4 regions of the Enterobacter pseudoroggenkampii genome follow, and region 4 is predicted to be linked to each of the others. Evidence: predicted binding sites of a transcription regulator. Region 4 holds the regulator's gene; each other region holds the start of a gene.
What was found. The regulator LexA, encoded in region 4, represses DNA repair genes until DNA is damaged. The targets are predictions, from matches to a motif close to TNCTGTATGTACATACAGNA.
Positions count from the first base shown of each region.

Region 1: OTG14_RS03125 (DNA translocase FtsK 4TM domain-containing protein) is a predicted target of LexA. The motif match lies at 2,152-2,171, and genes of this name have one in related genera.
Region 2: umuD (translesion error-prone DNA polymerase V autoproteolytic subunit) is a predicted target of LexA. The motif match lies at 3,843-3,862, and genes of this name have one in related genera.
Region 3: metR (HTH-type transcriptional regulator MetR) is a predicted target of LexA. The motif match lies at 3,708-3,727, and genes of this name have one in related genera.

Region 1 covers NZ_JAPMLV010000001.1:641,514-648,975, reverse strand. Annotated here, with positions in the region: gene OTG14_RS03125 (DNA translocase FtsK 4TM domain-containing protein) at 1-2,074, opposite strand, end outside; gene lrp (leucine-responsive transcriptional regulator Lrp) at 2,210-2,704, opposite strand; gene trxB (thioredoxin-disulfide reductase) at 3,250-4,218, shown strand; gene cydD (heme ABC transporter permease/ATP-binding protein CydD) at 4,333-6,099, shown strand; gene cydC (heme ABC transporter ATP-binding protein/permease CydC) at 6,099-7,462, shown strand, end outside.
Region 2 covers NZ_JAPMLV010000001.1:1,208,261-1,215,722, reverse strand. Annotated here, with positions in the region: gene OTG14_RS05985 (SDR family oxidoreductase) at 1-794, opposite strand, end outside; gene OTG14_RS05980 (LysR family transcriptional regulator) at 892-1,779, shown strand; gene OTG14_RS05975 (hypothetical protein) at 1,862-2,131, shown strand; gene umuC (translesion error-prone DNA polymerase V subunit UmuC) at 2,144-3,406, opposite strand; gene umuD (translesion error-prone DNA polymerase V autoproteolytic subunit) at 3,390-3,824, opposite strand; gene OTG14_RS05960 (aldo/keto reductase family oxidoreductase) at 3,984-4,850, opposite strand; gene tcp (methyl-accepting chemotaxis citrate transducer) at 4,995-6,656, shown strand; gene smrA (DNA endonuclease SmrA) at 6,684-7,247, opposite strand.
Region 3 covers NZ_JAPMLV010000011.1:20,128-27,589, reverse strand. Annotated here, with positions in the region: gene pldB (lysophospholipase L2) at 29-1,021, shown strand; gene yigL (sugar/pyridoxal phosphate phosphatase YigL) at 1,053-1,853, shown strand; gene OTG14_RS23330 (carboxylate/amino acid/amine transporter) at 1,936-2,835, shown strand; gene metR (HTH-type transcriptional regulator MetR) at 2,723-3,676, opposite strand; gene metE (5-methyltetrahydropteroyltriglutamate--homocysteine S-methyltransferase) at 3,913-6,174, shown strand; gene OTG14_RS23315 (glycoside hydrolase family 1 protein) at 6,218-7,462, opposite strand, start outside.
Region 4 covers NZ_JAPMLV010000008.1:64,814-72,275, reverse strand. Annotated here, with positions in the region: gene OTG14_RS21845 (conjugal transfer protein TraF) at 49-1,359, opposite strand; gene OTG14_RS21840 (cupin domain-containing protein) at 1,532-2,020, opposite strand; gene zur (zinc uptake transcriptional repressor Zur) at 2,136-2,648, shown strand; gene OTG14_RS21830 (CsbD family protein) at 2,696-2,905, opposite strand; gene dinF (MATE family efflux transporter DinF) at 3,026-4,363, opposite strand; gene lexA (transcriptional repressor LexA) at 4,427-5,035, opposite strand; gene OTG14_RS21815 (diacylglycerol kinase) at 5,144-5,512, opposite strand; gene plsB (glycerol-3-phosphate 1-O-acyltransferase PlsB) at 5,667-7,462, shown strand, end outside.

The DNA.
Region 1 (7,462 bases), on a different contig from region 4:
GAGCATACGGCTGCTGAACAGGTTGTTGAGGCTGCGAGTATGTCTGTGGTGCTGGCTGCTGGCGCAGAGGCGCTGCTTCCGGCATCACGCTCGGGGTAAATAAAGGCTCGCTCGGGCCATCATCCACCAGATCTTTCATCGGCGAGAATTCAAAATCAGACAGCGAGAACGGGTTTGCACCCGCCGGTTGCTCACCGGAATAGCGCTGCTGCTGGGTGGCGGCAAACTGGCGCGCCAGTTCTGCTTCTGCCGCGTCCTCTTCATCTTCCAGCACCGGTTCATCGTGCTGGTATTCTTCACCGTAGCGCTGATTCTGCTGCGCAGCGAACTGGCGCGCCAGCTCGTCCTGCTGCATTTCATCGGCGTCATCTTCGTAGTCAGGCTCGCGCGCTTTCTCTTCAGCCATACGCTGGGAAGGCAGCTTGATACCATAAGAGGCAAGCTCTCGGCGGGTTGGAACGCGAACGCGGTTAGGGCGAGGCAGTTGCGGACCAATCCCCTCCTTCACCTGAGGACGTGGCGCGCCCCCTGTTGCCAGACTAAAGACAGGTGCGGCAGCGGCCGCAGTAGCCTGCTTCACGCTTTCCGCTACCGGTGCGACTGCAGGCGTCGGGTCGATCGGTGGAACGGAAACAGAAGGCGCTTTCGTCACCGGTTCAGGCACCGGCTGGTACCAGGCCGCCAGCTGCTCGCGTTCACGCGCACGACGCTCTTCGACTTCTTCGAAATAGTACAGCGGTGGACGGGCGGGCTTCACCTCTTCCACGATTTCAGGTTCAGGCTGCGGCTCAACATAAGGCTGCACAGGTTCAACCGGTTCAGGCACATACTCCTGATAAGGCTGGGCCACCGGCTGTTCATCGTGCGGGTAATTTTGCGGTTCATACGCAGGCTGCGGCGGCTGATAAGGCTGCTGCCACTGCTCCTGCTGCACAGGGACGTAGCTTTCAGGTTCAGGTGCGATAACGGGCTCCGGCGTGTGAACACCGGGCGCAGTCTGCCAGTCAACCTGCGGCTGCTGAATAACGGATTCCGGCGGCGAAACCGGCGCGGATGGCATCACAGCGTCGACCGGCGCGGCATACGCCTGCGCAGCGGTCGTCGCGGCGGCTGCTGCCGCAACCGGCTCGGTAACCGAGTGGCCATTTAACAGCGGATCGTATTCGTCGAAGTCACCCGGCGTGGCCCGGCTGCCGGAGAAGAGCACATCGTCAGGATCGACGGCGACACCCGCCGCGCGATACGCCACCTGCTCGTCTTCATCCATGCGTTTACCGGAGAAGAGCGCCGCATCGGTTTTACGGCCAAGCGGGTTGGCAAATTTCTCAGCAACACGCTGACGACGCGCCAGCGCGCCGCGCAGAATACGCGCACGACGAGACTCGCGACGCTGCACAGGCGCGTCATCTTCCTCTTCCTCTTCGTACTCGTCTTCATCAACCCACGTATCGTCACGACGGGTACGGTTGCTGGCGAAGGTCAGAATAGTGAGAATAAAACTGCCGATTTTCTCGGCAATGCTCACCCAGGACCAGCCGGTGAACAACGTCAGCCCGGCCGCCCAGATGCAGAGCAGCGCCAGCGTGCCGCCGCTGCTGTGCAGCATCGGCTGTAGTGCAGAACTGAGTAAACTGCCGATCACCCCGCCCGAGGCGAAGTACCAGATATCATCCGCATTAATCGCGGCCAGTCCGCACGAGGTGAGGATCAGCGCCAGCGCGCCAATCAGGCGCAGCGACACGGCGAAATAGTCGATGTAATCATCGTTCTGACGATGACGCCACGCAAACCAGCATCCGCCAATGATAATGACGGGAAGGGTATAGGCCATCACACCGAAAATGAAAAACAGCGTGTCCGCAAGCCAGGCACCGGGGACACCGCCTAAATTATGGATAGGCTCATGCCATGCAGTTTGTGACCAGCTGGGATCCGAGGGGTTGAAACTGAGTAAGGCTGCCATCAGCCAGACGGCAAAAAGGGCAATAATAATCAGCAAAGCCTCGAGGAGACGACGTCCGCTGCTTAGCTTCGATAGTGTGACTTCTTTGTCTTCAGTGTATTCCTGGCTCAAGAAAGGCTCTCCAGGTATCAGGCATATCCTGCCTGTTTGCTAAAACGGACAACAGTGCCGGGAATCCCCGGCACTGTTGCTGTATGGATTAACAGGAGTGTAATCAAACTACGCTGATTTTGCACCTGTTCCGTGTTAGCGCGTCTTAATAACCAGACGATTGCTCTGTTTGACCTCTTCCATCACCACATAGGTACGGGTGTCGTTCACGCCTGGCAGACGCAGCAGGGTTTCACCCAGCAGCTTACGGTAGGCGGACATATCAGGCACACGGGTTTTCAACAGGTAGTCGAAATCACCGGATACCAGGTGACACTCTTGAATTTCTTCAAGTTTCTGTACAGCGGCGTTAAATTGCTCAAACACATCCGGCGCACCACGATTCAGAGTAATCTCAACAAATACCAGAAGTGAGGCATCCAGATAATGCGGGTTCAGCAGAGCCGTATAGCCCTGAATGAAACCCTGTCTTTCCAGTCGACGCACACGCTCAAGGCACGGCGTCGGGGAAAGTCCCACACGTTTTGAAAGCTCGACGTTGGAAATACGCCCATCCTTTTGCAATTCATTAAGAATGTTACGATCGATACGGTCGAGATCTTTGCCAGGGCGCTTCTTGCTATCTACCATTATTATTGTCTCTCTGTATTCCTTCCCTACTCCTGCCTGGACCCTGTGCACATCACTGTTCAGAGCCTGTACCCGTTAGTCATCACATCGCCTGATTATGTATTAGACGCGATGCGGATTCGGGTTCTGTTGGTAAGAAGACCGTTGCCCGAAGGCAGTCACCGACATCACGTATGGCGTCTGTCCACGCCATGCGTAGATTTCACTGACCCGGTAAAAATGGCATTTACGTGCATGCCTATGCGGCATACGGTTAACACGGTTTTTTCTTCTTCCTTGAATGTTTTCGCAAAAGCGCAGGGGATTGTCAAAGCAAAACATCGTTTTTTAGTACAACATGCCGGATATTCATTGCGGCAGGGTATTAATCCTCATTTTATTGCCTTACAAACGACCGGTTTTCAGGAGAAAGCGTGATGTTATCGCGCGCTATTCATCGTCCGTGGCTATTACACAGATTGATATCAAAATTGCTGCGCTCTTTTTTTACGACAACAAATTCCCTACAATCCAGCCAAATGTCTGCCAACAACAATGGGGATCTCATGGGCACGGCCAAACACAGTAAGCTGCTAATCCTTGGTTCTGGACCTGCGGGATATACCGCGGCGGTCTATGCTGCACGCGCTAACCTGCACCCGGTACTCATCACCGGCATGGAAAAAGGCGGTCAGCTGACCACCACCACCGAAGTGGAAAACTGGCCAGGGGACCCGAACGACCTGACCGGGCCGCTGCTGATGGAGCGTATGCACGAGCATGCTGCTAAATTCGAAACCGAAATTTTGTTCGATCACATCAATAAGGTCGATCTGCAGAACCGTCCGTTCCGCCTGACGGGCGACAGCGGCGAATACACCTGTGACGCGCTGATCATCGCCACCGGCGCCTCTGCCCGTTACCTCGGTCTGCCATCCGAAGAAGCGTTCAAAGGCCGCGGCGTTTCTGCCTGCGCAACCTGCGACGGTTTCTTCTACCGCAATCAGAAAGTCGCGGTCATCGGCGGCGGCAACACCGCCGTGGAAGAAGCGCTCTACCTGGCGAACATTGCCTCTGAGGTGCATCTGATCCACCGTCGCGACACCTTCCGCGCGGAGAAGATCCTGATCAAGCGCCTGATGGATAAAGTAGCAAGCGGCAACATCGTGCTGCACACCAACCGTACCCTGGAAGAGGTGACGGGCGACCAGATGGGCGTTGCCGGTCTGCGTATCCGTGATACCCAGAACACCGATAACGTCGAAACGCTGGAAGTGGCGGGTCTGTTTGTGGCGATCGGTCACAGCCCGAACACCGCGATCTTCGACGGTCAGCTGGAGCTGGAAAATGGCTACATCAAAGTGCAGTCCGGCATTCACGGTAACGCGACCCAGACCAGCATCCCGGGCGTGTTCGCGGCCGGCGACGTGATGGACCATATTTACCGTCAGGCGATCACCTCTGCGGGCACCGGCTGTATGGCCGCGCTGGATGCTGAACGCTACCTCGATGGACTGGCTGATCAAGGTAAATAATCTTTACAAGTCAGTAACAAACGTAAATAAAGGCGGCGATAAGTCGCCTTTATTGTCTCCCCGTTGTAACATTGCGCTGCCCAATTTCTAATAACGTCACCTGCAAAGTACGCAATGGAAAAAACCCGTCAACAAGAGTTAACACGCTGGCTGAAACAGCAAAGCGTTATTTCCCGCCGCTGGCTTACGATTTCCCGTCTTTTGGGTTTCGTTAGCGGCCTGTTGATTGTTGCCCAGGCATGGCTGCTGGCCCGCATTCTTAATCACATGATCATGGAGAACATTCCACGCGAAGCGCTCCTGCTGCCCTTTATTGTCCTGATCCTGATTTTTATCCTGCGCGCCTGGGTGGTATGGCTGCGTGAGCGCGTCGGTTTTCACGCCGGACAGCACATCCGCTACGAGATCCGCCGTCAGGTGCTCGACAGGCTTCAGGAAGCCGGGCCCGCGTGGATCCAGGGTAAACCAGCCGGTAGCTGGGCGACGCTGATCCTTGAGCAGATTGACGATATGCACGACTACTATGCGCGCTATCTGCCGCAGATGGCCCTTGCCGTCTTCGTTCCGCTGCTGATCGTGATCGCCATCTTCCCGGTGAACTGGATGGCTGCGCTGATTCTGATGGGCACCGCCCCGCTGATCCCGCTGTTTATGGCGCTGGTCGGCATGGGGGCAGCGGATGCCAACCGCCGTAACTTCCTGGCACTGGGTCGCCTGAGCGGCCATTTCCTCGATCGTCTGCGCGGCATGGAGACGTTACGCATTTTTGGCCGCGGTGAAGCGGAAACCGAAAACATTCGCCAGGCGTCACAGGACTTCCGTCAGCGCACCATGGAAGTGTTACGCCTCGCCTTCTTGTCTTCCGGCGTACTGGAATTCTTTACCTCTCTGTCGATTGCCCTCGTGGCGGTCTACTTCGGTTTCTCCTACCTCGGCGCGCTGGATTTCGGCCATTACGGCACGGCGGTGACCCTTTCTGCCGGGTTCCTGGCGCTGATCCTGGCCCCGGAGTTTTTCCAGCCGCTTCGCGATCTGGGGACCTTCTATCACGCCAAAGCCCAGGCGGTTGGCGCAGCCGATAGCCTGAAAACGTTCCTGGAAACGCCGCTGGCACACCCGGAGCGCGGTGACGTGACGCTGAATGCTAAAGAGCCCGTGACCATCGAAGCGCAGGACTTTTCCATTCTGTCACCCGAAGGCAAAGTGCTTGCGGGTCCGCTGAACTTTACCTTACCTGCCGGACAACGCGTGGTGCTCGTCGGCACCAGCGGTTCCGGGAAAAGTTCTCTGCTGAATGCGCTATCCGGATTTATGGCCTATACGGGTTCACTGCGGATCAACAGAACCGAACTGCGTAACCTCGATCCTGACGCCTGGCGTAAACAGCTCAGCTGGGTGGGCCAAAACCCGCAGCTTCCCGCCGCTACGCTGCGTGAAAACGTCCTGCTGGCGCGCCCGGATGCGCGTGAAGATGAACTGCAATCGGTTCTCGACCGCGCCTGGGTCAGCGAGTTTCTGCCGCTGCTCCCGCAAGGGGTAGATACCGAGGTCGGTGACCAGTCCGCCGGGCTGTCAGTCGGACAGGCGCAGCGTGTGGCCGTTGCCCGCGCGTTGTTGAATCCTTGCCAGCTGATGCTGCTGGATGAACCCGCCGCCAGCCTGGATGCCCACAGCGAGCAGCGCGTAATGGAAGCCCTGAACGCCGCCTCCCGGCAGCAAACCACCCTGATGGTCACCCATCAGCTGGAAGGCATTGCCGACTGGGACCAGATCTGGGTCATGGAGAACGGCCGTATTGTTGAGCAAGGCGATTACGCCTCTCTCGTTGCCGCGCAGGGACCGTTTGCCGCCCTGCTGGCGAACCGTCAGGAGGACATCTGATGCGTGCTCTGCTGCCTTATCTTGCGCTCTATAAACGCCACAAATGGATGCTGACGCTGGGGATTGTGCTGGCCATTGTCACGCTGCTCGCCAGCATCGGACTGCTCACGCTTTCCGGCTGGTTCCTGTCGGCCTCGGCCGTCGCGGGGTTCGCCGGATTATACAGCTTCAACTACATGCTTCCGGCTGCCGGGGTTCGCGGTACCGCCATCACCCGTACTGCCGGACGCTATTTCGAACGGCTGGTCAGCCACGACGCCACTTTCCGCGTGCTGCAGCACCTGCGCATCTACACTTTCAGCAAGCTGCTGCCCCTCTCCCCTGCCGGGCTGGCGCGTTTTCGTCAGGGTGAGCTACTCAACCGTGTCGTTGCGGATGTCGACACGCTGGATCACCTGTACCTGCGCGTGATCTCCCCGATCGTGGGCGCATTTGTGGTGATTGTGGTTGTCACGCTGGGGCTGTCTGTTCTGGATGTTCCCGTGGCGCTGACGCTGGGCGGGATCATGCTGCTGACGCTCATCATTCTGCCACCGCTGTTTTACCGCGCCGGGAAATCCACCGGAGAAAACCTGACGCGTCTGCGCGGAGACTACCGCCAGCAGCTAACCTCCTGGCTTCAGGGGCAGGCAGAGCTGACCATTTTTGGTGCCAGCAAGCGCTACCGCGCGCGGATGGAAAGCACGGAGCTGAACTGGCATGAAGCCCAGCGCCGCCAGTCGGAGCTGACGGCCTTCTCTCAGGCGCTGATGATGTTAATCGGCGGCGTGGCGGTAATAGCCATGCTGTGGCTGGCCTCCGGCGATATCGGGGGAAATACACAGCCGGGTCCGCTTATTGCCCTTTTCGTCTTCTGCGCGCTGGCCGCGTTTGAAGCGCTGGCCCCGGTGACGGGCGCCTTCCAGCATCTGGGGCAGGTCATCGCCTCTGCTCTGCGCATCACCCAGATTGCCGAGCAGGAGCCTGAAGTCACGTTCAGTTCCGGGCAGACCGTGGTACCTGAGCAGGTTGCGCTAACGCTTGAAGAGGTCACTTTCGCCTACGACAAACAGGCGCAGAACGCGCTGGACGGTATCAATCTGTCAGTTAATGCAGGACAGCGGATTGCGATCCTCGGCCGTACCGGCTGCGGTAAATCGACGCTGCTGCAGCTGCTGACCCGCGCCTGGGATCCGCAGCGCGGTCATATTCGTTTTAATAATACGTTGCTGACTGATTTCAGCGAGCAGGCCCTGCGCAAGACCGTGAGCGTCGTTCCACAGCGCGTGCATCTGTTTAGCGCCACGCTGCGCGATAACCTGCTGCTGGCCGCGCCAGTGGCCTCTGATGATGCCCTTCGCGCCGTGCTGGAGCAGGTCGGACT
Region 2 (7,462 bases), on a different contig from region 4:
GCAGAGTCCAGTTCAAACCAGCGTACGATGCGCGGCCACAGCTCGCTCCAGCGCCAGATATCGCCATTGTTTACGTTGAAGGCCTGATTCTGTGCCGCAGGTGACGTGGCGGCCCACAGCGTTGTCTCGGCCAGCAGCCCGGCGTCGGTATGGTCAACAATGCTGTGCCAGGTCTGTTCTGAACCGGGAAAACGCAGCGGTAAACCCAGCGCCTTACACAGGGAGGCGTACAGAGCGATGCTCAGCGCAAGGTTCATGGCATTGCCCGGCACCGCACTCCCCACCACGCCCGGCCTGATGGCATTCCAGTGCCAGCCTTTCCCCCGCTGAAACTGGCTGAGCCACGTGAGCTGCGCGGCGTTAAATTCGGCACCCGCTACGCCGGGATCGCTTTCCCGCGCCGGGGTTTTAAACGGCCCCAGATGCGCACCGTAGACTTTGTAGCCCTGCATCAGGCTTACCGTCTGCAGCGGTGCCGCTGTTTCGAGGGTGCTGACCAGGTTACGCAGCATGGTGACGTTCGGCTCAACCATGTCTGCCCAGTTCGCCGCGTTCGCCCAGGCGCTGTAAAAGATGTGGGTGACTCCGTTCAGGGCGTGCAGCGCCCGTGCAGTGTCCTGCGCATCCAGTAAATCGACGTTCACCACGGGGATGCCGTCAGGATGAGACGCGGCATGGCGGCTAAGGCCGATCACCTCCCACTGATGGTGCAGGAGCGTATTGACCAGCTGTCTGCCGACAATGCCGCTGGCGCCCGCGACCAGGGCGACGTTGTGTTGCTGCATCTTATTCATGATGTTTCTCCGGAAAGGGTGACAGACGCAGTGTGATATATTATTTTTTCTGGAGATATCCCATGAAACTGATGGCACTTATAAGCAGAATCATTAAATGAATAACAAGCTCAATGCCATTTCTACCTTTCTGCGCGTCGCTGAAGCGGGCTCGTTTTCAGCGGCCGCCCGTCAGACCGGTATTAAGCAGTCCGCCGTCAGTCAACAGATCGCGGCGCTTGAGGAATCACTGGGTGTGGTACTGCTGCACCGTACGACGCGTAAGATGAAGCTGACCGAACAGGGTGAACGTTACCGGCGTGATATGCAGCTTGTGCTGGACGCCATGGGGGAAGCGGAGAGGCGTTTACATCCTGTCGATCATAGCGTTCAGGGGCGCGTCCATGTCCAGTTACCGAGCGGCCTGGGGCAGATTTTTTTGCCGCATCTGCTGGCGCTGCAGCGTCTGCATCCCGAGCTGCAGCTGATGCTTTCCCTGGATGACCGCCTTGCCGATCTGGTGACGGAGGGCGTGGATGTCGCGATACGGCTGAGCAGTGAGCCCCCGCAGGCGCATGCGGCGCGCGTGCTGGGGCGTATTGAAACCAGGCTGTTTGCCGCCCCCGGCTTTCAGGCGGTACGCGCCGTCAGCGAGCTGGCGACGCTGCCACACGTGCGGTTCAGCGGCATTCCGCTGGGTGCTCCCCTGCGCCTGATGTCTGACGAGGAGACGGTCGAGGTCAACGTGAATACTGTTTTCCGTGCCAACACCAGCGACGCGCTGCTGCAGGCGCTTGAGTCCGGCATTGGTATCGGCGGCATGCAGCAGCCGCTCGTGACACGCGCGCTGCAAACCGGCACGCTGGTACCGGTGCTGCCCGACTGGCGGTTACCCGATCGCTTCCTCTATGCCGTCTATCCTGACGCCCGCTTTATTCCGCAGCGCGTCAGAAAGGTCGTCAGCGTGATTGAGCATTTACTGCCTGAAATAATAAAGAAAAACTGATTGTTTCCGCCGTAAATGACGTGCATTTTTTAATCGCAAAGAATAGAGTGTTTTTACCGTATTCCCTCTTTCTGGAGCACGTATGCCGGATTACCGTTTTTTCCAAAAAGGCCCGAACCTCATTGCGATTGAGAGCGCAAACACCGATGCGGCCGCTCAGCTCATCGCTCAGGGGTTTGAAAAACAGTTTGAGGAGATCGGCGCTGCGGATGAAAAAGAGGCACTTACCCGCCTTGCGGATATCCGTAAAAATAATGAGATCGATCGCCATAACTTCCTGTCCGGAGCGGGCGAAATGCCGCTGATCGGCGTGCTGGCGGCTGCGGCAACCTGGTTGATGCAAAAGAAATAACGCAACCATCCTCTACCTCGCCACCGGCAAATCGGCGTACCGCGTCGTATAGGCCGGTGACAACATCTCACGCTTCATCGCCCACGGTTTCTCAATCCCCTGCCCGGCGAACCATATCTTCCCTTTGCCGGAGTGATTTACGCTGTCGATCATCTCCATCAGCGCCGCGCTGTTGGCGCGCAGACGATTATCGTCAAACAAATTAAGCTGGGCGACGCCGCTGCTGAAAAAGTCCGCCAGCATGACCCCGGCCTTCATATAGCGATACCCGTCGAGCCATATCCGCCCCAGCCCCTCCGTGGCGGCGCGGATGATATCGCGCGAGTCATTGGTGGGCGTCATCAGGGTGACAGAAGCCTGATTGCCGTAATAAATTTCGTTGTCAGCGTGCGGGCTGGTGCGCACAAACACGCTGATAAAACGACAGTATTGATGCTCGCCGCGCAGTTTCTCTGCGGCGCGCTCCGCGTAGGCGCAAATCGCCTGATGCATCTCTTCGTATTGGGTAATGCGGTGTCCAAACGAACGGCTACAGATGATTTGCTGCTTCGTGGGGGTGTACTCTTCCAGGTCAAGGCAGGGCTCGCCGCGAAGCTCGCGCGCAGTGCGTTCCAGTACCACGTTGAAATGTTTGCGAATGACCCACGAGGAGGCCTCCGCCAGCTCCAGCGCCGTGGTAATCCCCATTGCGTTCAGTTTTTTCGTGATGCGCCGCCCTACCCCCCACACCTCCTCTACCGGCACCTTTGCCAGCAGTTTACGCTGCCGCTCCCGGCCTGAGAGATCGACCACGCCGCCGGTGCCAGCCCATCGCTTCGCCGCATAGTTGGCCAGCTTCGCCAGCGTTTTTGTCGGGGCAATACCGACGCCAACGGTTAAGCCCGTATTTTTATAGACCTGCGTGCGCATCTGGTGTCCGAACGCTTCCAGTGCAAGGCAGTTACCGATCCCTGAAACGTTCACGAACGCCTCGTCGATCGAGTAAATTTCTATGGCCGGAGCGAGATCCGTCAGCGTCTGCATCACCCGACTGCTGAGATCGGCATACAACGCATAGTTCGAACTAAAGACGTAAACCCGCGACGGATAGCCCTTCTCTTTGAATTTAAAATAGGGCTCCCCCATTTTTATGCCGAACTGCTTTGCCTCCGGCGACAGTGAAATAATGCAGCCGTCGTTATTGGACACCACCACGATGGGCTTCCCCTGCAGATCGGGGCGAAATACCTTCTCGCAGGAGGCATAGAAGCTATTCACATCAACCAGCGCGAACATGTTTATGCGTTTTAAGCGTGTGGGTGACGACGCCGAAGATCTGCAGCTCCTCTTCGGACTGAAAGGTAATCGGCTGATAGCGGGCATTATGCGGCAGAAGTCTCAGAACCGGGCGGGTCTGTAGCTCTTTCACCGTAAACTCACCGGCGACCGACGCCACGACGATGTCCCCATGTTCGGCATTTAACGAACGATCGACCACCAGCAGATCGCCGTCACCGATCCCCGCGCCAATCATGGAGTCTCCACTCACCTTGATAAAATAGGTCGCACTGGGGTGTCTCACTGCCAGCCGGTTAAGATCGAGACGATCTTCCACATAGTCCTGCGCCGGACTGGGGAAGCCACAGGCTACACGCTCTGCAAACAACGGTAATTCAATAGATTGGTTTGGATGATAAGAAAAGAGAGTGTCCATAATGCCTTTCTCGCCAGGTACTGTATATAAATACAGTATTACGGATTATGGCCAGGGATCAAGGTCATTTCCGGAGGCGAACCCAAACGCGTTGAAGTGTCAGAAGATTTAAAACGCGCAAAGCCCGGAAGCGCCCTTCCGGCTTTGCGCCTGTGACGATCAGTCCATCAGCGTATTCAATGTTTCCAGTGCGTCAGGCGGCAGCTGCAGTTCCCCCGCCGCGAGGTTTTGCCGCAGATGCGCCACGGAAGAGGTGCCCGGGATCAGCAGGATATTTGGGGAACGCTGCAGCAGCCATGCCAGCGCAACCTGCATTGGCGTTGCGCCCAGCGAGTCGGCGACAGCCTGCAGCCCGGAAGATTGCAGTGGCGTAAAGCCGCCCAGCGGGAAGAACGGTACATACGCAATCCCCTGCTGCGCCAGCAGATCCACCAGCGCGTCGTCACCCCGGTTCACAATGTTGTACATGTTCTGCACGCACACCACCGGCACCAGCTTCCGGGCTTCCGCGACCTGGGTGGCCGTGACGTTGCTCAGGCCAATATGACGCACCAGCCCCTGCTGCTGTAATTCGGCCAGGGTGGAAAGCGGTTCAGCAATCGATCCTTCCGCCGGCCCGTGTGCGCTAAACATGATCCGCAGATTCACCACGTCCAGCACGTCCAGCTGCAGATTACGCAGGTTGTCATGCACCGCCTGCGTCAGTTCCTGCGCGGAAAAGGCCGGCAGCCAGGCGCCTTTGTCATCGCGACGGGCGCCGATCTTGGTGACAAGCGTCAGATCGTCCCGGTACGGGTGAAGCGCCTCGCGGATCAGCTGGTTAGTGACATGAGGGCCGTAAAAATCACTGGTATCAATGTGGTTCACCCCCGCCGCCACCGCTTCGCGCAGCACGTCCAGCGCGGCCTGCTTATCCTTCGGCGGCCCAAAGACGCCAGGCCCGGCCAGCTGCATCGCACCGTAGCCCAGCCGTTTCACCGTCCGCGTCCCGAGCGCGTACGTCCCGCTTTTATCAATGCTGCTCATGTTGACCTTCCTCATAAAAATGATCCGGATTTACAACAGGTTCCCTCAGGGAGCCCTTAGTTAAGCGCGAGTTAAATTAAAGTTTAAATTCTATACGACGATAGTATTGGTGTACCTCTGCATCCTTTCTAACGGACGACCGCTATGCTGAAAAATCTGCACGTGATTACCGGTATTATCTTTGCCCTCACCATATTCTGTCTGCTGCAAGTTGTCACGGGAGGGTTGTTCTACTCTGCCGTCAGTAACGATCGCCATAACTTCCAGAATTCCGGCGTGCTCAATGCCCAGCAGGAAAGCCTGAGCGACAGCGTGAACACGCTGGTGAAAACGCGCGTCACCGTCACCCGCGTGGCGATCCGCTATCTGAAAAACCAGCGTGACCCGGCTTCCCTGGCGGCGATCAATAAGCTGCTTGGCACCGCAGGCGACTCGCTGGCAAAAGCCGAAGCCTATAACAAAGAGTGGCAGAAACTGCCGCAGGTTAAGGGCCAGGAGGCGGCATTGACCGACGAGATGCAGAAATCCTGGAACCAGATGCACGAAGTGATGCGCTTATCGATTGAGTATCTGCGTGCCGACAACTATCAGGCCTATGGGGATCTGGACGCGCAGCAGGCGCAGGACGACATGGAAGCGGTCTATAACCGCTGGCGCGCCGAAAACAACACCCTGCTGAAGGCCGCAACCGAAGAGAACCAGAGCAGCTTCACGCAGATGCAGTGGACCCTGGCGGCAATTCTGCTGGCAGTTATCGCGGTTCTGGTGGTCATCTGGCAGGGTTTACAGCACCTGCTTTTAAAACCACTCCACTCCATTATGAACCATATTCGCGCCATTGCAGGGGGCGACCTGACGCAGGATATCGCAATATCTGGCCGCAACGAGATGGGTCAGTTGGCCGCTGGCCTGCATGAGATGCAGCAGTCGCTGGTGACCACCGTCAGCGCCGTGCGCGGAAGCACCGATTCCATCTACACCGGCGCAGGCGAAATTGCCGCAGGAAGCAACGATCTGTCCGCCCGCACCGAGCAGCAGGCCGCCTCGCTGGAAGAGACTGCCGCCAGCATGGAAGAGCTGACCGCGACGGTTAAACAGAACTCCGATAACGCCCGTCAGGCCACGCTGCTGGCGAAAAACGCCTCTGAAACGGCCGCGCGCGGCGGTCACGTCGTGGATAACGTGGTTCGCACCATGAACGAAATCGCCGACAGTTCGCAGCAAATTGCGCATATTACCAGCGTGATCGACAGCATCGCGTTCCAGACGAACATTCTGGCGCTTAACGCCGCGGTGGAAGCCGCACGCGCCGGGGAACAGGGGCGTGGCTTTGCGGTTGTCGCGGGCGAGGTCCGTACGCTGGCGAGCCGCAGCGCGCAGGCGGCGAAAGAGATCAAAGGGCTTATCGAGAACTCCGTCAGCCGGGTGAATACCGGTTCTGAGCAGGTGAGCGAGGCCGGCACCACCATGAAGGAAATTGTCGCTGCCGTCACCCGCGTGACCGATATCATGGGCGAGATTTCCTCTGCCTCTGACGAGCAGAGCCGCGGTATTGAGCAGGTGAGCCTGGCCGTTTCGCAGATGGACAGCGTGACGCAGCAAAACGCCGCGCTGGTGCAGGAGTCCGCCACGGCGGCTGCGGCACTGGAAGATCAGTCCGAGCAGCTGCGCCAGGCGGTAGCGGCGTTTCGTCTGAACGGCAAAGAAAAAGCGGTCGCTCCACGCCCGGCCAATCTGAAAACGCCACAGCTGCTGCGCCCGGCAACGACAACCCCCTCCACCGACAGCAACTGGGAAACGTTCTGAGTCTCAGGCGGGCGAGAATATCGCCCGCTAGCGGCTGCGCTTGGCGTGCCGCTCCCAGTTTTCCTGTTTTGCTTCATCGGATTTTCGCAGCGAGACATAGCATGCCCCGCTGCCGCCGTGATGCGGCAGCGCCACGCAGAAGGCCTGCACTTCCTCGAACTCGGTCAACCAGCGCGCCAGGTAGCTGCGCACCACATTCGGATGCGAGTTCTGCTCCCGCCCTTTCCCGTGAATAATAATCAGGTTACGTAACCCGTCACGTCTGGCCTGGCAGATAAAAGAAAACAGCATCTGACGGCAGCGTTCGGCAGGCTGACGCAGGAGGTTTAAGCTGGCCTGGCGGGCATATTTACCCGAGCGCAGCTTATCGATAACGCCCTGCTGCACCCCTTCGCGCTGGAACGCCAGCGGTTCTTCCAGGGGAAGAAGGTCAAGAAAATCGAGCGTCAGGAAGTTATCCAGCTGTTCATTATCCACCTCCTCGCGCACCCGGGTATTGCGGCTGGGCTGCCAGTGAATATCCGGGCCACGCTTCAGCGGCTGGACATCTTCCATGGCGTCAAGAAAAAAGGATTTGTCGTCAGGGTTCATGGATATCCTCCGGCTACAGCTGAGGACGGTACTATACCTGCGCCCGAGACAGGCCTCAATCACCGTTACAGGCCGTCGTGCGCAACAAATATTAACCTGATGAATATATATAGTATTTATAAAATAAACTTAAATATGACTTAACTAAAATTTCAGCAAAGATGAAATAAGTGATTTGTGTTAAATTTTCGTAAAATCAAACACTCAATATCCTT
Region 3 (7,462 bases), on a different contig from region 4:
TTCCTTGGCTTAGGTGAGTAGAAACCCGATGTTTCAGCAGAAAAAGGACTGGGAAACACGAGAAAACGCATTTGCTGCTTTCTCCATGGGGCCGCTGACCGATTTCTGGCGCCAGCGTGAGGAAGATGAGTTTACGGGCGTCGGTGATATACCGGTACGCTTTGTGCGTTTTCACGATAAGAAAAATGACCGGGTCATCGTGGTCTGCCCCGGGCGTATCGAGAGCTACATCAAATACGCCGAACTGGCCTATGACCTGTTCCATCTGGGCTTCGATGTGTTGATTATCGATCACCGCGGGCAGGGGCTTTCTGGCCGCCTGCTATCGGATACGCATCGCGGCCACGTGGATAACTTCAGCGATTACGTCGACGATCTTGCCGCGTTCTGGCAGCAGGAGGTCGAGCCCGGCCCCTGGCGGAAGCGCTATATTCTGGCGCACTCGATGGGCGGTGCGATTTCAACGCTGTTTTTACAGCGCCACGCTCACCAGTGCGACGCCATTGCGCTCACCGCGCCGATGTATGGCATCGTCATGCGTTTTCCTGACTGGATGGTGCGTCATATTCTTGACTGGGCTGAGGGCCATCAGCGCATTCGGGAAGGCTATGCCATCGGGACGGGACGCTGGCGGGCACTGCCGTTTGCGATGAACGTTCTGACCCACAGTCGCCAGCGGTATCGTCGTAACCTGCGTTTTTATGCCGATGAACCGCGCCTGCGCGTGGGGGGCCCGACCTACCACTGGGTGCGGGAAGGTATCCTTGCCGGTGAGCAGGTTCTGGCGGGTGTCGGCAATGACGATACACCAACACTCCTGATTCAGGCGGAAGAAGAGCGTGTGGTGGATAACCGCATGCATGACCGCTATTCTGAACTGCGTGCGGCCGCCGGTCACCCTTGTGAAGGGGGAAAACCGCTGGTCATTAACGGCGCGTACCATGAGATCCTTTTTGAAAAGGACGCTATGCGCTCAGTCGCGCTCAACGCCATTGTTGAATTTTTCAACAGGCATAATTGATTATTGTTTTCCACCAGAGGTTGAAATCCCTATGTACCAGGTTGTTGCATCTGATTTAGATGGCACGCTGCTTTCCCCTGACCACACCCTGTCGCCTTACGCGAAAGAGACCCTAAAGCTGCTGACGGCACGGGGCGTGAACTTTGTGTTTGCCACCGGCCGCCACCACGTCGACGTGGGGCAGATCCGCGATAATCTTGAGATCAAATCGTACATGATCACCTCCAACGGTGCGCGCGTGCATGATACCAACGGCAACCTGATCTTCACCCACAACCTGGATCGCGATATTGCCGCCGATCTGTTTGGCGTGGTGCACAATAATCCGGCTATCGTCACCAACGTTTATCGTGACGACGACTGGTTCATGAACCGCCACCGCCCGGATGAAATGCGTTTCTTCAAAGAAGCGGTATTTAACTACTCCCTGTACGAGCCGGGTCTGCTGGAGCCGGAGGGGATCAGTAAGGTGTTCTTTACCTGCGACAGCCATGAAGAACTGCTCCCGCTGGAACAGGCAATCAACGCCCGCTGGGGCGATCGCGTCAATGTGAGCTTCTCAACCCTGACCTGTCTGGAAGTGATGGCGGGTGGCGTCTCCAAAGGCCACGCGCTGGAAGCCGTCGCGAAACGTCTGGGCTTTGAGCTGAAAGACTGTATCGCCTTTGGTGACGGCATGAACGATGCCGAAATGCTGTCGATGGCAGGCAAGGGCTGCATTATGGAGAATGCGCACCAGCGCCTGAAAGATTTGCACCCGGAGCTGGAAGTGATCGGCACCAACGCAGACAATGCGGTACCGAAATACCTGCGCAAACTGTTCCTTGAATAATCTTCATTTGATTGTTTATTGCTCAGATGTCAACCAAAGAGTTCGCTACAATGCCTCTCCTTCTTTCTGAGAGACAAGCATTGTGGCGCTACTCATTATCACCACTATCCTGTGGGCCTTCTCCTTTAGCCTGATTGGCGAATACCTTGCCGGTTCGGTCGACAGCTACTTCTCGGTGCTGATGCGCGTGGGGCTGGCGGCGCTGGTATTCCTGCCGTTTCTGCGCACGCGCGGGCAATCGCTGAAAACGATTGTGCTGTACATGCTGGTGGGGGCGATGCAGCTCGGCATCATGTACCTGTTCAGCTTCCGGGCTTACGTCTATCTGTCCGTCTCGGAATTCCTGCTCTTTACCGTGCTGACGCCGCTCTACATCACGCTGATATACGATCTGCTGAGTAAACGCCGCCTGCGCTGGGGATACCTGCTTAGCGCGGCGCTGGCGGTGATTGGCGCGGCGATTATTCGCTACGACAAAGTCAGCGATCACTTCTGGACCGGACTGATGTTCGTCCAGCTCGCCAATATCAGTTTCGCCATCGGCATGGTGGGCTATAAGCGCCTGATGGAAACCCGCCCGATGCCGCAGCATAACGCGTTCGCCTGGTTTTATATGGGCGCCGCGATTGTCGCAGTGGCGGCGTGGTTTATGCTCGGTAACCCGCACAAGCTGCCGACCACCGCCGTGCAGTGGGGCGTGCTGATCTGGCTGGGCGTCGTGGCTTCCGGGTTGGGGTACTTCATGTGGAACTACGGCGCGACGCAGGTCGACGCCGGTACGCTGGGGATCATGAACAATGTGCATGTCCCGGCTGGGTTGTTGGTCAACCTCGCCATCTGGCAGCAACAGCCGCACTGGCCGAGCTTCCTTATTGGGGGAGCGGTGATCCTGGCTTCGCTGTGGGTCCATCGCCGCTGGGTCGCTCCGCGCTCCGCACAAACGGAAGATGGTCGCACGCGTGGTTCCGCGCTGAGCGAATAAACGCCTCCGTAATCGGCTGACGCTGCTCGCCATCGCGCACGGCGGCGTACAGTCGGCTCCACAGTCCTTCACCCAGGGTTTTGGTCTGCACAAGACCCTGGCGTTCAAAGCTCTCTACCACCCAGTGCGGCAGCGCCGCGATACCCATTCTGGCCGCCACCATCTGAATCAACAGCAGGGTGTTATCCACGCTTTTCAGCTGCGGACTGATGCCCGCGGGCTGCAGGAAGTGGCGCCAGATATCCAGACGACTGCGCTGAACCGGGTAAATCAGCAGCGTTTCCGTCGCCAGGTCTTCCGGCGTGATGCGCGTTTTCGCCGCCAGCGGATGATCCGGTGCCAGGACCAGGCGCACTTCATAATCAAACATCGGCGAATAGTGCAGGCCGCTGCGCGGCAGGATGTCAGAGGTCATCACCAGGTCCAGCTCGCCCTGCTGCAGGGACGGCTGCGGATCAAAGGTCACGCCGGATTTGAAGTCCATCTCCACCTGCGGCCACTTCTGGCGGAAGTTCTCAAGCGCGGGGGTCAGCCACTGAATACAGCTGTGGCACTCAATGGCGATACGCAGCGTGGTTTGTTGCGGTTCGTTACACGCCTGCAGCGCGCTGGCGATTTGCGGCAGGACCTGATTCGCCAGCTGCAACAGGATCTCACCTTGCGGCGTAAAGCGCAGGGGCTGGCTCTTACGCACAAAAAGACGGAAGCCGAGTCGTTGTTCCAGATCGCTGAACTGGTGAGAAAGGGCGGACTGGGTCTGGTGCAGCGTGGCAGCCGCAGCCGCGAGCGAGCCGCAGTTCCGCAACGCTTGTAGCGTTTTCAGGTGTTTTATCTCGATCATGAAAGTCCTTCACTTCGCCATGAACATATTGCGCTTGAGGAATATACAGTAACTGCCAATTATGGATGTGTAAACATCTGGACGGCTAAAATCCTTCGTCTTTTAAATTTATGGTGCGTTGGCTGCGTTTACCCACCCCGGTCACTTACTCATGTAAGCTCCCGGGGATGAGCAAACTTGCCGCCTTCCCTAAATTCAAAATCCAAAGGATTTACAATTAATTAGAGGAAGAAAACATGACAATCCGCAATCACACACTCGGTTTCCCTCGCGTTGGCCTGCGTCGCGAACTGAAAAAAGCGCAAGAAAGCTACTGGGCGGGGAACGCCACCCGTGAAGAACTGCTGGCGGTGGGACGCGAGTTGCGCGCTCGTCACTGGGCTCAGCAAAAACAGGCGGGCATTGACCTGTTGCCGGTGGGCGATTTCGCCTGGTACGACCATGTTCTGACGACCAGCCTGCTGCTTGGCAACGTGCCGGCTCGTCATCAGAACAAAGATGGATCGGTAGATATCGATACCCTGTTCCGCATCGGCCGTGGCCGTGCGCCAACGGGTGAGCCAGCGGCAGCGGCGGAAATGACCAAGTGGTTCAACACCAACTATCACTATATGGTGCCGGAGTTCGTGAAAGGTCAGCAGTTCAGGCTGACCTGGACGCAGCTTCTGGATGAAGTGGACGAAGCGCTGGCGCTGGGCCATCAGGTGAAACCGGTTCTGCTCGGGCCGGTAACGTACCTGTGGCTGGGTAAAGTAAAAGGCGAGCAGTTTGACCGACTCAGCCTGCTGAAGGACATTCTGCCGGTCTACAAACAGGTGCTGATTGAGCTGGGCAAACGCGGCATTCAGTGGGTGCAAATCGACGAGCCGGCGCTGGTGCTCGAACTGCCCAAGGTTTGGCACGATGCCTTCAAACCGGCGTATGACGCGCTGGCGGGGCAAGTGAAGCTGCTGCTGACCACCTATTTCGAAGGCGTAACGCCGAACCTTAACACCATTACCGCGTTGCCGGTTCAGGGTCTGCACGTTGACCTCGTACACGGTAAAGACGATGTGGCGGAGCTGCATAAGCGCCTGCCTGTGGACTGGCTGCTTTCCGCCGGGCTGATTAACGGTCGTAACGTCTGGCGTGCCGATCTCACCGGGAAATACGCTCAAATAAAAGACATCGTCGGCAAACGTGAGCTGTGGGTGGCTTCGTCCTGCTCCCTGCTGCACAGCCCGATCGATTTGAGCGTCGAAACCCGTCTGGATGCTGAGGTGAAAAGCTGGTTTGCCTTCGCCCTGCAAAAATGTGAAGAGCTGACGCTGCTGCGCGATGCGCTGAACAGCGGCGACACGGCGGCGATCGCCGAATGGAGCGCACCGATCCAGGCGCGTCGTCACTCGGCGCGTGTGCATAACCCGGCGGTGGAAAAACGTCTGGCGGCCATCACCGCCCAGGACAGCCAGCGTCAGAGCCCGTATGAAGTCCGCGCTGAAGCGCAGCGTGCCCGCTTCAACCTGCCTGCGTGGCCGACCACCACCATAGGTTCCTTCCCGCAAACCACCGAAATCCGTGGCCTGCGTCTGGACTTCAAAAAGGGCAATCTGGATGCGAATCACTACCGCACCGGTATTGCCGAACACATCAAGCAGGCGATTATCGAGCAGGAGCGGCTGGGTCTGGACGTGCTGGTGCACGGTGAGGCCGAGCGTAACGACATGGTGGAATACTTCGGTGAGCATCTCGACGGCTTTGTGTTTACCCAAAACGGCTGGGTGCAGAGCTATGGCTCCCGCTGCGTGAAGCCACCAGTGGTTATCGGTGACGTCAGCCGCCCGGAAGCGATCACCGTGGAATGGGCGAAATACGCGCAGTCCCTCACGGACAAGCCGGTGAAAGGCATGCTCACTGGTCCGGTGACCATTCTTTGCTGGTCCTTCCCGCGTGAAGACGTGACCCGTGAAACCATCGCCAAACAGATTGCCCTGGCACTGCGTGATGAAGTGGCGGATCTGGAAGCAGCAGGCATTGGCATTATTCAGATTGACGAACCGGCCCTGCGCGAAGGTCTGCCGCTGCGCCGCAGCGACTGGGATGCCTACCTGCAGTGGGGTGTGGAAGCGTTCCGCATCAACGCCGCGGTGGCGAAGGACGACACCCAGATCCACACCCACATGTGTTACTGCGAATTTAATGACATCATGGATTCGATTGCCGCGCTGGACGCCGACGTGATCACCATTGAGACGTCGCGCTCTGACATGGAGCTGCTGGAGTCGTTTGAAGAATTCGACTACCCGAACGAAATCGGGCCGGGCGTGTACGACATTCACTCCCCGAACGTGCCGAGCGTGGAGTGGATTGAAGCCCTGCTGAAAAAAGCGGCCCAGCGCATTCCGGCTGAGCGCCTGTGGGTGAATCCGGACTGCGGCCTGAAAACCCGCGGCTGGCCGGAGACGCGTGCGGCGCTGGCGAACATGGTGAAGGCAGCACAGAAGTTGCGTCAGGCATAATTGTGACGCGCGATGGCCGGGTGCCAGCCCGGCCTTATCGTACTTAGCTCAGGTCTGCGCCATTGCTGGCAATCACTTTTTGGTACCACCAAAAGGAGTCTTTTTTCAGCCGTTTCAACGTACCGTTTCCTTCATCGTCCTGATCGACATAGATAAAACCGTAGCGTTTGGACATCTGCGAGGTGCCCGCGCTAATGATGTCGATACAGCCCCACGTGGTGAACCCCATCACCTCCACGCCTTCATTAATCGCGGCCAGCGTTTGCGCGAAGTGTGCGCGGAAATAGTCGATGCGATAGCTATCGTGGATCCTGCCGTTTTCGACTACATCCTTCGCGCCCAGACCGTTTTCAACGATAAACAGCGGCTTTCGGTAACGGTCATACAGCTCCAGCAGCGAGATTTTCAACCCAAGCGGATCAATCTGCCATCCCCATTCGGATGCAGGCAGATACGGGTTTTTCACACCGAGAACGGTATTCCCGGGAATGCGTTCGGCGTCAGGCTGAGTGGATTCGGTCATCGACATGTAATAGCTGAAGGAGACGAAATCGACGGTATGCGCCTTTAAAATACGCCGATCGTCAGGGTGCATTTCAATATGGATATTTCGTCGTTCCAGATCGCGCAGGATCAGCGGCGGATAGTCGCCAAATACCTGCACGTCGGCATAAAAATAGTTTTCCAGGTTTTTCTTCAGCGTGGCTTCAATGTCTTCCGGACGGCAGCTGCGCGGATAGGTCGTCAGCTTCGTCAGCATGCACCCGACCTGGCTGCCCGGAATTTTGGCGTGGCAGTCTCGGGTGACCAGTGCAGATGCGACAAACTGATGGTGCAGACCCTGATAGATATCCTGTTTCGCGTTGCCCGGCGCGCTTTTCTCTTCGCGAATGCCCGCGGTCGTAAAGGGATGGCGGTGAATACTGTCTATTTCATTGAAGGTTAGCCAGTAACGCACCAGCTCTTTGTAGCGGTCGAAACAAACATTGCTGAAGCGAACAAAGGCATCAACCACATTACGATGCACCCAGCCGTTATATTTTTCGCTCAGCGCCAGCGGCATTTCGTAGTGGGAAAGGGTGACCAGCGGCTCGATGTTATGACGACGCAGCTCGCGGAACAGTTCTTCATAAAACTGCAGCCCGGCCTCGTTTGGCGCGGCGTCCTCGCCGGTCGGGAAAATACGCGACCAGGCAATGGATACGCGCAGCACCTTAAAACCCATCTCAGCAAACAGCGCGACGTCGTCTTTATAGTGGTGATAAAAATCGATGCCGCGGCGTTTCGG
Region 4 (7,462 bases):
CTACTATAGCACAAAGAAAAGCCGGAGGCGCAGCGCCTCCGGTGGACTTTAGAACGTCATGCTCAGCTGAGCCCCTGCGCCCCAGGTTTCGTCTTCACCGTACAGGCCCATCAGGTCAACATGAACGGTACTGAATGGCGCGAAACCGACACCGCCGGTAAAGACATTGCTGTCGTTACCCTTCACGTCCGCGCGATAACCCGCACGCACCGCCAGCCAGCTGAGCGGCGTCACCTCGGCACCCACGCCAACATACTGCGACGTATCTTCGCTCTTAAATCCTTTGGTTTCCGTCAAATCGCCATCGGCGGTCAGCGTCACCAGATCGTTGTGCCAGGCGGCTCCGGCGGTCACCAGCGGACGGATCTGGTAGGTATCTTTATAGCTCACCACTTCTCCCGTCCGCCCGTTGCGGATACGGATATCTTTGGTGTCGATATCGCGCGACATCAGGTTTTGGCCGCTCACGCCGACCGTCCAGTTCTCGCCGAAATCAGCCGCAATACCGGCATCGACGTTAAAGCCCGTATCGTCTGTGCGGTAGCGGCTGTCGTTCCACTTGTTACTGTCGTAATCGTAGATTGAGGTGGTGTAGTTATAGACCCAGGTTTTTTGCAGTTTTGGCGTCACGCCTACGGAAACCGGGACGCCGCCGAGGTCAAACTGACGGGCAACGGCAACGCCGTAGTCAGACACAATCGCCGCCCGGCCAGACGCTGTTGAGTTGAGGTTTTTAGTGATCTGATCCGTGCCGTTCAGCGCAGCGTCCAGGGCAACACCGGCAGCCACCACTTTGCTTCTTTGAATACCGCGCAGATAATCAATATCTTGCTGATCGATAGACGAGCTAACCCGGCCATGAGCATAGCCTTTCGCCATAAAGGCCACGGAAAGCACATCGTTAGGGATACTCACCGCAAGCCCTGCTCCTGCCGTCGCGCGTGCGGTTTTGCCTTTGAGATAGTCCAGCTCATCGGCGAGATCTTTGGCCGCGCCCTGGAATTGATTAATGGAACCTAACGGATTAGTGATAATCTCCCTTGGCGTGAGGTCATCAACCACATCCTTGTAGTGATTAATTTTGTCGTTGATGGTATCAATCTCGTCCTGAAGATTGTCTTCATCCGTCACCTGCACCCCAACGGCTGGCAAGATGACCGTCACATCATCGTCTGGTTTTGCCTTTGCCAGCAGCGCCGGGTTAATTAACGCCCCACTGCCATAGCTCCCGGAGGCAACGCCCGTCCCGCCCATGGCGTCACTCCGTGATTCTGTCCAGGTATTGGCTGCTCCCGCCTGATTTGCCATAAACAAGGAGACAGCAATGCTAACCACCGAAAATTTAAAATTTTTTTTCACAGTATGCCCGTTATAGTCTGTTATGAAATAACCCCTGTCTGTTATCACCCAAACAGGAACGAACTATTGCTGTGAATAAGTAGTAAAAGACCCGCTATTTCTGTCCCTAAGTAAAACTCCCTTACGGCCTGTTATATTTTGTGACGGCCCTCAATATTTATAGATGAGGAAATTATTTTTTCCCAGGTTTTCCATCATGCGGTCCAAAAAACTGGGGTGGGTGGTCTACCCAGCGATCCTCACGGGTAGCGGCATACACCGGATTGAGGGGATAGTAGATGCGATTGTGCTTCTTGTTGGCCTCGCCTACGACCAGCAACCGCACCTCTTCCTCCGTGTTGTTAATAAAGGTGTGGCAGATACCGGTTCCGGCAGGAAACCCCACGCTGTCGCCCGGTTCAAGTTTCCACAGATAGCCATTTATCCACGCTTCTGGATAACCTTCGAGCACATAAATGAACTCTTCTTCATCGCTTTCCGCATGCGGATAGGACGTTCTGCGCCCTGGCGGCAAACGCTCATGATGGATACCAATGCGCCTGAGTCCAAGCTTACGAGCCAACGGGGCGCCGATAGAAAAAAGCTCATCGCTATCTGGATAGGTCGAATCATCCGCACCTTCTACGTCGCGCCAGTGCCGAATACAGTCAGGTTTTTTCATTGTTTATTTCCCGGTTTGTAATGGGTCAGGTATAGCACAGACTGGCGGATCTCGGTGTTTTTACCAGAACATGATAAAGTGGGGGTTTTCCGTCCTATAACATCCGGGGTGCTACATGGATAAGTCCACAAAAGAGCTGTTAGCGCAGGCCGAAAAGCTGTGTGCGCAACGCAATGTGCGCCTGACTCCGCAGCGCCTTGAAGTATTACGTCTGATGAGCCTGCAGCAGGGTGCCATCAGCGCCTACGATCTGCTCGATCTTCTCCGCGAAAGCGAGCCGCAGGCAAAGCCGCCAACGGTGTATCGCGCCCTGGATTTCCTGCTTGAACAAGGGTTCGTGCACAAGGTGGAATCCACCAACAGCTATGTGCTGTGCCATCTGTTCGATCAGCCCACCCACACATCGGCGATGTTTATCTGTGACCGCTGCGGCGTGGTGAAAGAAGAGGCTGCGGAAGGCGTGGAAGACATTATGCATACGCTGGCAGCGAAAATGGGGTTTGCCCTGCGTCATAACGTGATTGAGGCGCACGGGCTCTGTTCCGCGTGCGTGGAGGTGGAAGCCTGTCGTCATCAGGACGCGTGCCAGCACGACCACTCAATTCTTGTGAAGAAAAAGCCGCGTTAACGGCAAAAGAAAAGGCGGCTTAGAGCCGCCCTGTGGGTTATTCAGCGTTACCAGCGGTAGTCGTTACGGGTTTCCCAGTCTTTGACTTCGTTTTCCGCCTGATCTTTCGCGTAGCCGTAACGTTCCTGAATTTTACCGACAAGCTGATCGCGTTTACCTTCAATGACGGTCATATCGTCATCCGTCAGCTTACCCCACTTTTCTTTCGCTTTACCTTTGAACTGCTTCCAGTTGCCGCCGATTTCGTCTTTATTCATCATCGTGTCCTCTTAGTTAAGCGTCGGGTCGTAACGTCCGTTACGTTCTTTTCTGCTGGACGTGATAATTATTGTAGTTAAGGATTCGGCAGTTGGTTTCACATTCGGAATCTTTAACCGTCACGATATATCGTGACGTGAAGAGAACCAGGTATTGTTTTGCCAGTGGCGGTGCCAGATAAACGCCAGCGACAACCCTCGCAGCGAGAGGAAAACGGCCAGGGCCAGCCACAAACCGTGATTACCCAGCCAGGGGAGCGTCAGCAGCGTCAGACCAAACCCGGCCGCTGCAACCGCCATACTGTTACGCATTTCCGCTCCGCGCGTCGCACCAATAAACATGCCGTCCAGCAGATAACACCAGACGCCGACCACCGGTAAGACGACTTGCCAGATGAGATAGTGACTCGCCAGCTCGCGCAGCGCAGGGATAGACGTCAGCAATGCAACGATCTGCTCACCAAAGCAGGCGTAAACCAGGCCAAACGCCAGCGCCACCAGTCCCGACTGACGGCAGGCTGCCCGCCAGACATCCCGTAGTTGCCCGCTTTCACGCGCACCGTACGCCTGCCCGGAATGCGCTTCTACCGCATAGGCAAAACCGTCCAGCGCGTAGGCGGTAAAGGTCAGTAGCGTCATCAATACCGCGTTGACCGCAACGATTTCTGGCCCCAGTCGAGCCCCGAAGACCGTCAGCGCGCCGAAGCAGAGCTGAAGCAGCAGCGAGCGCAGCATGATGTCTCGGTTAAGCGCCAGCAGCTTACGGATATTGCCGCGCCATGCGGTTTTGAGCAGCGCCAGGGAGATGCCGCGCATCGCCAGCACGCGCCAGACCATCCACAGGCCAATGATAAAGGTCCCGTATTCGGCAATCGCCGTCGCCAGCGCTGCGCCCTGCACGTTCATATGCTGGCCCATCACCAGCCAGACATCCAAAACGATATTGAGCAGGTTACCCACCACCAGCAAAATCACTGGTGCACGGGCGTACTGCACGCCCAGTAGCCACCCCAGCAGAACCAGGTTAGCCAGCGACGCGGGCGCGCTGAGCCAGCGGATTTCAAGGAACCGTCGCGCCTGCGCGAGTACCGCCTCGCTACCGCCAACAACATGAAGCGCAAGGTCGATCAGGGGCGCACGCAATAAAACGATTAACGCCCCCGCGCCAAGCGCGAGGATCAGCGGCTGGACCAGCGCTCGCGCCAGACGCAGCGGATCTTTTGCACCATAAGCCTGTGCCGTGAGCCCGGTGGTGCTCATACGCAAAAAGAGCAGCAGCATAAACAGGAAGCTGGTTGCCGTCGCGCCAATCGCCACGCCGCCAAGATAAACAGGCGAATCAAGATGGCCAATAACGGCAGTATCGACCAGACCCAGCAAGGGAACGGTAATATTGGAGAAGATCATCGGCAGAGCAAGACGCCACAATGCCTTATCGGATGCCGTCAGCAGTGACATGAAAAATACCGGGTGTGGAGAATGAAGCAGGCTACAGCGGCGCCATAGCCTGTCAGGAAGAGGTTACAGCCATTCGCCGTTGCGAATGACCCCAACCGCCAGCCCTTCGATAGAGAAGTTGTGTTCGCGCAGATCGACCACAATCGGGGAGAACTCGTTGTTTTCAGGCAGTAGCTGAACGGTGTTCCCCTGTTTTTTCAGACGCTTGACGGTCACTTCGTCGTCAATGCGCGCGACCACCACCTGGCCGTTACGCACATCCTGCGTTTTGTGCACCGCAAGCAGATCGCCGTCAAGAATACCGATGTCTTTCATCGACATACCGCTGACGCGCAGCAGGAAATCAGCGCTCGGTTTGAACATGGCTGGATCGACCTGGTAATGGCCTTCAATATGCTGCTGTGCCAGTAAAGGCTCACCGGCAGCAACACGCCCCACCAGCGGAATGCCCGTCTCTTCTTCCACCAGCAGGCGGATACCACGTGACGCGCCCGAGACAATCTCAATCACGCCCTTACGCGCCAGCGCTTTCAGGTGTTCTTCGGCAGCATTCGGAGAACGGAAGCCCAGACGCTGCGCGATTTCCGCACGCGTGGGTGGCATACCCGTCTGGCCGATATGATCCCGGATGAGATCAAACACCTCTTGCTGCCTGGTCGTTAATGCTTTCATTCCGCCCCCTGGGTGTATATACAGTTATGCTGTGAGTATATACAGTCAAAGGCGATTTTGGAACCAAAAACTGCACAAAAAACCAGGGACTTAATTATTCCTCGAGGCTCATCGGAAATGTGACCAAAGCAGCGTGACCCAGGTGATAGCGGCAGTGATAATCGCCAGCAACACGGCAGCAGAGCCCATGTCTTTTGCGCGGCCAGAAAGTTCATGGAAATCTGAACCAATGCGATCAACCACGGCCTCAATAGCGCTATTAAGAATTTCCACTATCATCACCAGAAGCACGGAACCTATAAGAAGTACGCGGGTAATCGCATCAACATCAAGGAAACAGGCGACGATCACCGCGATGATAGCGGCGATGCCCTCCTGGCGAAAGGCGGCTTCGTTGATCCACGCGGCACGGAAACCTTTCCATGAATAGCCGGCGGCTTTGATGATACGCGTTAACCCAGTGGTATTATTGGCCATTAAAAGAACCTTTTATGAAAAAAAGCGTCAGTAACAGGAACTGTAGCGCGTTTCGCTACAGCCTGAAGTATGACGGGTAACAACAGAAATTTTGCGCGCTTTCTGTTATCCTTGCGCCGCAATTGCATTATTAACCAGAGGCTTTACATCGTTTATGTCCGGCTGGCCACGAATTTACTACAAATTACTTAATTTACCATTAAGCATCCTGGTAAAAAGCAAGTCTATCCCAGCAGAACCCGCGCTGGAATTGGGGCTCGATACGTCACGTCCTATTATGTACGTTTTGCCTTATAACTCGAAGGCAGACTTACTGACGCTTCGCGCCCAGTGTCTGGCGCATGACTTACCTGACCCGCTTGAACCGCTTGAAGTTGACGGTACGCTGCTGCCGCGCTATGTGTTCATTCACGGTGGACCGCGCGTGTTTACCTACTACACGCCAAAAGAAGAGTCCATCAAGCTGTTCCATGACTATCTCGACCTGCACCGCAGCAACCCCGATCTGGATGTGCAGATGGTGCCGGTATCGGTGATGTTTGGTCGTCGTCCGGGCCGTGAAAAAGGTGAAGAGAACCCGCCGCTGCGCATGCTTAACGGCATCCAGAAGTTCTTTGCGGTCTCCTGGCTGGGGCGCGACAGCTTTGTGCGTTTCTCCCCTTCCGTTTCGCTGCGTCGCATGGCGGACGAGCACGGCACCGACAAGATCATCGCGCAAAAACTGGCGCGCGTGGCGCGTATGCACTTCGCCCGTCAGCGCCTTGCTGCCGTTGGGCCGCGTCTCCCGGCGCGTCAGGATCTGTTCAACAAGCTGTTGGCCTCCAAAGCGATTGCCCGCGCCGTTGAAGACGAAGCGCGCAGCAAGAAAATATCGCATGAGAAAGCCCAGCAGAACGCCATTGCGCTGATGGAAGAGATTGCAGCGAACTTCTCTTACGAGATGATTCGCCTGTCCGATCGTATTCTCGGCTTTACCTGGAACCGTCTCTACCAGGGCATCAACGTTCATAACGCCGAGCGTGTACGTCAGCTGGCGCATGATGGCCATGAGATTGTCTATGTTCCCTGCCACCGCAGCCATATGGACTACCTGCTTCTTTCCTACGTGCTCTATCATCAGGGGCTGGTACCACCGCACATTGCTGCCGGTATCAACCTGAACTTCTGGCCAGCAGGTCCAATTTTCCGCCGCCTGGGCGCATTCTTTATCCGTCGTACCTTCAAGGGCAACAAGCTCTACTCCACCGTGTTCCGCGAGTATCTGGGCGAGCTGTTCAGCCGCGGCTATTCCGTGGAGTACTTCGTGGAGGGCGGTCGTTCCCGTACCGGACGTCTTCTCGATCCGAAAACCGGCACGCTGTCGATGACCATTCAGGCGATGCTGCGCGGAGGAACCCGTCCCATCACGCTGGTGCCAATCTACATTGGCTACGAGCACGTGATGGAAGTGGGCACGTACGCGAAAGAGCTGCGTGGTGCAACCAAAGAGAAAGAGAGCCTGCCGCAGATGCTGCGCGGCCTGAGCAAGCTGCGTAATCTCGGTCAGGGCTACGTGAACTTCGGCGAACCGATGCCGTTGATGACGTACCTGAACCATCACGTTCCCGAGTGGCGCGAATCCATCGATCCTATCGAAGCGATTCGTCCAGCCTGGCTGACGCCAACGGTCAACGGCATCGCGTCCGAGCTGATGGTGCGCATTAACAACGCCGGTGCGGCTAACGCCATGAACCTGTGCTGTACGGCACTTCTGGCTTCGCGTCAGCGCTCGCTGACCCGTGAACAGCTCACGGAGCAGCTGGATTGCTATCTGGATATGATGCGTAACGTGCCGTACTCGGTTGATTCGACCGTGCCTTCTGCAACCGCCAGTGAACTTATCGATCACGCGCTGCAGATGAACAAGTTTGAAGTCGAAAAGGACACGATCGGCGACATCATCATTCTGCC